2 regions of the Chryseobacterium sp. GM_Chr_2 genome follow, and region 2 is predicted to be linked to the other one. Evidence: riboswitches for the same ligand, from Rfam matches in the RefSeq annotation. Region 2 holds a riboswitch; the other holds the start of a gene.
The links. A riboswitch is a leader RNA that binds a small molecule or an ion and turns the genes downstream of it on or off. The one in region 2 is predicted to bind thiamine pyrophosphate.
Positions count from the first base shown of each region.

Region 1 (3,421 bases), on a different contig from region 2:
TCCGCCGTTTTACCAAATGCAACCAGCGAATGCCATTGCGTTTCCTCAACCTTTTCACCTTTTGCATTGATATAATGATCGTTGGTTGCTAAAGATACATTTGCCTTTACATTACCATTTTCAAAGCTGATCATTTCAACTTCTTTACCTGTGAACCCAATAAGGGATACCGAATTTCTTAGTGACATAATTTCTGTTTTTTTAAGATTATTACTCAGATAAGAGACGCTCACCGTTTTCTCAAATCTCTGATGCAAAGATTGTTGAACAGTAAAATTAAAGTCGGTTGTAAACTATTTAAATCCATTTGTAGTCGTTTGTAAATGAATTTTAAAACACATCAAAATAACAAAAGCTTCCTGATAGAAAGCTTTTACTGAAATTATATGTCGAATAAATTTTACTGAATTAAAAGTAAATTTTTAACCGTTTAAAACAGGAAATTCACCATCTTCCAAAGCAGGTCTGAAATTAGAATGCATTGTCGCGGTAAAAAAATCACTAAAAATCTGATAAATCGCAGAATCTGTATGCGTTGCTTTTATTCCTAACTGAATATAGATTTGAAGAATTTTATGCGATAAATCTTCCACTACAAAAGTTCCAAATTGATGAATTTCGGATTGCTTTTCAGAAGAAATTATCTCTGAATTGTTTAAAGTGAATTCAATATCATCAGCAAAATTCAACGTTTTCTGTAGTTTTTCTTTAATTAAATTATGAAACGGATCTAAATTAAGATTTGGTCTGATAACATTCGCTTCTTCTAAAAAATGTGACGCTATACCTAAATAATTAACCAATAAAGTAAGATCCGCAAAAATTCTAAACGGAATCCTGTCTAAAGCATCATTGGTGAAAAATTCATCATAAATAAAACTATACTCTTCCGAAACTTTCACATTATTTACCTTAAAAGAATACGTTCCGGTAGCTTTCATCCCCATCGATTTCCAGGTGGGAATAATTTCAGCATCATTTTTAGAAATAATAAATGATCGGATAATTTCTTCACTATTTTCATCCAAAATTGACTGTCCGTTTTCTGTAAGTTTTGCATTTAAAGTAAAATGACTTAAATGTGGCGCGCCCGTTGCAAAATGCCAAAGTCCGTTGATTAGATAAATTCCGTCATCTTGTTTTTCTGCGGTTCCGTCGATCATTCCGCTTCCTCCGAAGCAGGTTTTAGAATTACTGAAAAGTTCTTTAGCAATAGTTGGCTTTAAGTTTCTTGAAAAAAAATTGGCTCCAGCGCATAAAGTGAGCATCCAGCCTAAGCTTCCGTCTGTTTTTGCCCATTCAAATAATAAAGATAAACCTTCCCCAAAACGATAGCCTAAACCGCCATATATTTTCGGAACCCAAACCTGAAGCAACCTTTGTTCGTGGATACAATTTATTATTGAATCCGAAACTTTTGTGACTCCTAACATTTCTCTTCTGATTTCACTAACTGTAAGCATCAACTTTCTTTTGATTTAAAATTTTTCTCCATTCCATATAAGCTGAAACCGCGACGATAAATAAAAAAGCCGTCAAAACCGCATAGAGATACAAATCTTTGTGAATCATCAACGGAATTGAAATAATATTGCTGATATTCAGTAAAATCCAGTTTTCAATTTTTCGTCTTGCCATCAGCCACATTCCAGCCCACGCAAAAGCGCTCACTAATGAATCCCAAATCGGCACATCAGAATCTGTATAGTGCGTCAGAAAAAACCAGAAAATTCCAAAAGTTGCCACTACAATTCCTACAGAAATCAGTTTTTCCGAATTTGTGGTTGAGGAAATGGCAGTTTCTTTATGCTGTTTTCCAAATTTCCAATATAACCATCCGTAAATGCTCATTACGAGGTAATAGAGATTTAAAGTAAATTCTGCATACAATCTCGACACAATCATAACATAAAGTGTCAGCAAAATTCCTGCGATCCCAAAAAGATAATTGTTTGAATTGTTTTTTCGAGCCAATAAAACCTGCACTACCGAAAATAAAACCCCGAACCATTCTGCCCAGGTTGTTTGTTGTAAAATGTCCTGCATCAAATTAACTTATATAAATTAAATGATGAGATGATAAATCAAAATCCCTACGTCGGCATTACCCGAATCAGGTGTGGAAGCCAGTTCCCGGGTATCATCTCAGCCGCTAAAACAAGCACCCCCCCATTGAGGGATCAAAGTTGATGCTTTTTTCTGAGAATAAAAAATCAATGATCATAATTTAGCTGAAATAATAAAAATAGCTTCTGAAAATATTTAGATTTGTATTTCAGAAGCCATTAGAGTAATAAAGTTAATTTAAATTTAAGTGAAGTTCTGCCAAACTATTACTTTACTGATTTGAATGACAGCTTTTACATTCGTATAGTGTACAGCGTCTTCTTCAAGGATTGTTTTATTAGGCAAAAAACAATTGTAAAAATGCTCGATTTCTTCGAAAAAAAGATGTCCAATAACTTTGTAAACAGAATCGGAAGATTCGGATTTCTCAATTCCGATCCCTTTCAAATAATTTCCAAAAACAGATTTTGATAAAGCTAAATGCTTTTCGGTATAGTATTCCATGTCAAACCAATCATTGTGTTTCACAGGATAAAATATGGTAATTTTAAACATATCTATACTTTTTCACATTCTACAATGCTAGAAATTTCTGTATTAGTTTGAATTAACTTTTTAAAAGTAAGCCCAGATTGCTCAACAAGATATTTAAATTCACTTAGAGTTCTCTCTTTTCCGGTTGTCATAGCCATTATATTAATATCCAACAACTTACCGGCATGAGGTTTATTTTCAGAATCATCAGGAATTACAGAATCTATGATTAATAATTTACTTCCGACAGGCATTGCTTTATAAATATTTTTTAAAATTCTGATTGATTCTTCATCGTTCCAATCATGTATTACCCATTTTGTCATATAAAGATCCTGATCAGCAGGAAGTTCTTCGAAAAAACTACCTCCCATTACCCTACATCTGTGTTTTATGTCGGGTGGAATTAAATTAACGGTTTGTTCCACTACATAAGGCTGATCAAAAACAATCCCGACGCTATCTGGTGCTGTGTCCAAGACGGCAAATAGTAGCGCTCCATTTCCACCGCCAATATCTGTAATCTTCTTATGGGGCTTGAAATCATAAACATCAATAATCGCTTTTAAAACTGCACCAGACATTCCCGCCATTGCTTTTGCTAAATTAGCTCCAGCTTCAGGATTTTGCTTATAATATTCCCATACCGGAATTCCATATGCATCGTCAAAAGGTACCTTTCCGGTTTTTACACCGTAAGTAAGATTTCCAAAAGCTTTGTAATGCTCTCCTAAATTTGCGAGTGCCCAAGGTTTTACTGATCCTGGGACATCCGACAGTAAAGTGCCCCCGAAATCATTCAGTACAAAAGTACCATCAT
Region 1 is NZ_JALNUD010000003.1:33,829-37,249, reverse strand. It holds gene ssb (single-stranded DNA-binding protein) at 1-188, opposite strand, end outside; gene OXQ85_RS05710 (hypothetical protein) at 423-1,463, opposite strand; gene pnuC (nicotinamide riboside transporter PnuC) at 1,450-2,049, opposite strand; TPP riboswitch at 2,074-2,180, opposite strand; gene OXQ85_RS05700 (EthD family reductase) at 2,311-2,622, opposite strand; gene OXQ85_RS05695 (methyltransferase) at 2,625-3,421, opposite strand, start outside.
Region 1: linked by a shared signal. The riboswitch ahead of pnuC (nicotinamide riboside transporter PnuC) and the one ahead of thiS (sulfur carrier protein ThiS) in region 2 are both predicted to bind thiamine pyrophosphate.

Region 2 (3,421 bases):
GGTTTAATCTTTTTTCTCCCGATGTCAATACTTTATTGTCACGAAAAGTGTTCTATGTTTTAATCGGAGCAAGTTTTTTCCTGCAGGCACCTGCAATGAAAAATCAGAACTTCACCTATGCAATGTACGCTGCGGCGGCTATTTGTGTGCTTGGAGGTTTGTTTATTCCGCTGGGAACAAGATTAGAATCTATTAAAACCGTTGGGCTTTTGGGCGGAATTATTCTTTCAATTGCAAGCAGACCCAGCTATCGACAGTAAATGATGGAGGAGCAGATTGTATATGAAGACAATCATCTTTTGGTGATTAACAAGAAAGTAGGACAGCTCGTACAGGGTGACAAAACCGGCGATGATTCTCTGTTAGAATTAATCAAAGGTTTTATAAAAAAAAGAGATGCCAAGCCGGGAAATGTTTTTCTCGGTTTGGTTCATCGTATTGATAGGCCGACTTCGGGTTTGGTGATTTATGCTAAAACTTCAAAAGCATTATCGCGTTTAACTCAAATGGTTAAAAATCGCGAGGTCAAAAAGACATATTGGGCAGTTGTGGCTAAGGAAATGATTCCTAAAACGCAACGATTGGTTCATTATCTAAAGAAAAACGAGAAGAATAATAAAGCGATTGTTTTTCCCAAAGTTACAGATGGTGCAAAAGAAGCCATTCTTACCTATAATGTGATTAAAACGTTGGATAATTATCTTTTGTTGGAGATCGATCTTGAAACGGGAAGGCATCACCAGATCAGAGCACAGTTATCAAAAACCGGCGTTCCGATTAAAGGCGATTTAAAATATGGTTCGCCACGCTCCAATACCGATGGCGGGATTAATCTTCACGCCAGAAAACTGGAATTTATTCATCCGGTGACCAAAGAAAATATTGAAATCATAGCTCCCGTTCCGCAAAATGATGCGATTTGGAGAGCTTGTGAAGAGTAAATTATTAAAATAAAAGTTAGAAAAAGGAAACTGAATTATTCGGTTTCCTTTCTTATTTTTTTAGGAGCTATTTCCCGCTTTCCGCACTCGCTATTTTGTTAGTTTCGGCTCGGCGGCGAAGCCGCCGAGCCGAAACTAACAAAATGAGCTCAAACAAATGCTTCAATCGTGGCTAGACATTCGTCATGAATTTAAATATCCTCAAAAAACACTACGATTACCATCCAATAAAAACCTTAAGCCCACATTTTTTTCCACGAAATAGAAAACACAAAGATCTGCGTCATCCGCAAAATCAGCGAGATAAATTGAAACGCAAAGTTTTAATTTAAAATAAAAATATATTCAAGCGAGCAAAAAAGTACCAACAAGTTGATTTGATGGAGTTCTATTTTCAAGCTTCGCGAAGCAAATTCATTTGTCTTTGCTCATCTAAAAAATTAAAAATCAAAATCAAAAACTTTGCGTTTAAAATAAAAAAAATATTTTAACAGCTTCCATCCTCCATCTTCCCACTTCCATCCCACACAAAAAATTTTGCCCATTTCAAAAAAATGTCTAACTTCGCTCCACACTTTAGGGGTGTCTGTTGAACAACGGGCTGAGATTTTACCCTTTGAACCTGATTTCTAGATCATACTAGCGTAGGGAAAAGTAGATGACTTTTGCTGTACATTCTATTGTACAATAACAGCCATTCCTAAGGTGCATTTTAAAAAATGTTAGGAATGGAACTCACAATCAACCACACGACAAAAATTTTTGATGTACTTCCCGAAAATCTGGAAACACTTATTGCTATGGAATTACCTGAAAAGAAAAAAGGAATTGCCGTAGCGCTCAACAATCGCATTATTCCGCAGTCATTCTGGGCGGAAACATTCCTCAACAACAAAGATTCAATTTTAATTATCACTGCTACTCAAGGCGGTTAATTTTCTATAAAAAAACAAAAAATATATGGCTCATAACATCACCCGTTCGTCTTTTCCGAACTCAAAAAAAATCTATGTTGAAGGGAAAATTTATCCAATCAGTGTAGCGATGCGCGAAATACAACTAAGTCCGACAAAATTATTCAACGGATCATTAGAACATAATCCGCCAGTCACAGTGTACGATACATCAGGAGCTTACACCGATGAAAATTCTGAAATTAATATTGAAAAAGGACTTCCGAGAATCCGTGAACAATGGATTTTAGACAGAAATGACGTAGAAATTCTTGATGGAATCACTTCAGAATACGGAAAAGCGAGACTTGCAGATTCAAAATTAGATGAATTGCGTTTTTCTTATAATCATAAACCAAAAGTTGGGAAAGAAGGCCAACAAGTTACCCAATTATACTACGCAAAACAGGGAATCATTACTCCTGAAATGGAATACATTGCCATCAGAGAAAATCAAAGAATTGAGCAACTGGATTCGGTTTCAAAAGACATGGCTTTTCAACATCAGGGAAATAGTTTTGGAGCAAAAACTCCGAAAAATAAAATCACTCCCGAATTTGTAAGAGATGAAATTGCAGCAGGAAGAGCAATCATTCCTAACAATATCAATCACCCCGAAAGCGAACCGATGATTATCGGGCGAAATTTTTTGGTTAAAATTAATGCTAACATCGGAAACAGCGCAGTTTCATCGAGTATTGAAGAAGAAGTTGAAAAGGCAGTTTGGGCTTGCCGATGGGGAGCCGATACAATCATGGATTTGTCTACAGGAAAAAATATCCACGAAACCAGAGAGTGGATTATTAGAAACAGTCCGGTTCCGATTGGTACCGTTCCGATTTATCAGGCATTGGAAAAAGTAAAAGGTGTTGCAGAAGATCTAACATGGGAAATTTTTAAAGATACTTTGATCGAACAGGCTGAACAGGGAGTTTCTTACTTCACAATTCACGCCGGAGTTTTGTTAAGATATATTCATTTAACGGCAAAACGTGTGACAGGAATTGTTTCCAGAGGCGGTTCTATCATGGCAAAATGGTGCTTGTTTCATCACAAAGAAAACTTTTTGTACACGCACTTCGAGGAAATCTGTGAGATCATGAAAAAATATGATGTTGCTTTTTCTTTGGGAGATGGTCTTCGTCCAGGTTCGATTGCGGATGCCAATGACGAAGCACAATTTGCAGAATTGGAAACTTTAGGTGAATTAACAAAAATCGCATGGAAACACAATGTTCAGGTCATGATTGAAGGTCCCGGTCATGTCCCAATGCATATGATTAAAGAAAACATGGAGAAGCAATTAGAAGTATGTGATGAAGCTCCGTTTTACACTTTAGGGCCTTTGACGACGGATATTGCACCAGGTTACGATCATATTACTTCGGGAATCGGAGCGGCGATGATCGGTTGGTTTGGTTGTGCAATGCTGTGCTATGTAACACCAAAAGAACATTTAGGACTTCCGAATAGAGATGATGTAAAAGTTGGAGTGATTACCTATAAATTGGCTGCTCATGCCGCAGA
Region 2 is NZ_JALNUD010000006.1:109,377-112,797, reverse strand. It holds gene OXQ85_RS11310 (hypothetical protein) at 1-260, shown strand, start outside; gene OXQ85_RS11305 (RNA pseudouridine synthase) at 261-941, shown strand; TPP riboswitch at 1,510-1,609, shown strand; gene thiS (sulfur carrier protein ThiS) at 1,670-1,876, shown strand; gene thiC (phosphomethylpyrimidine synthase ThiC) at 1,902-3,421, shown strand, end outside.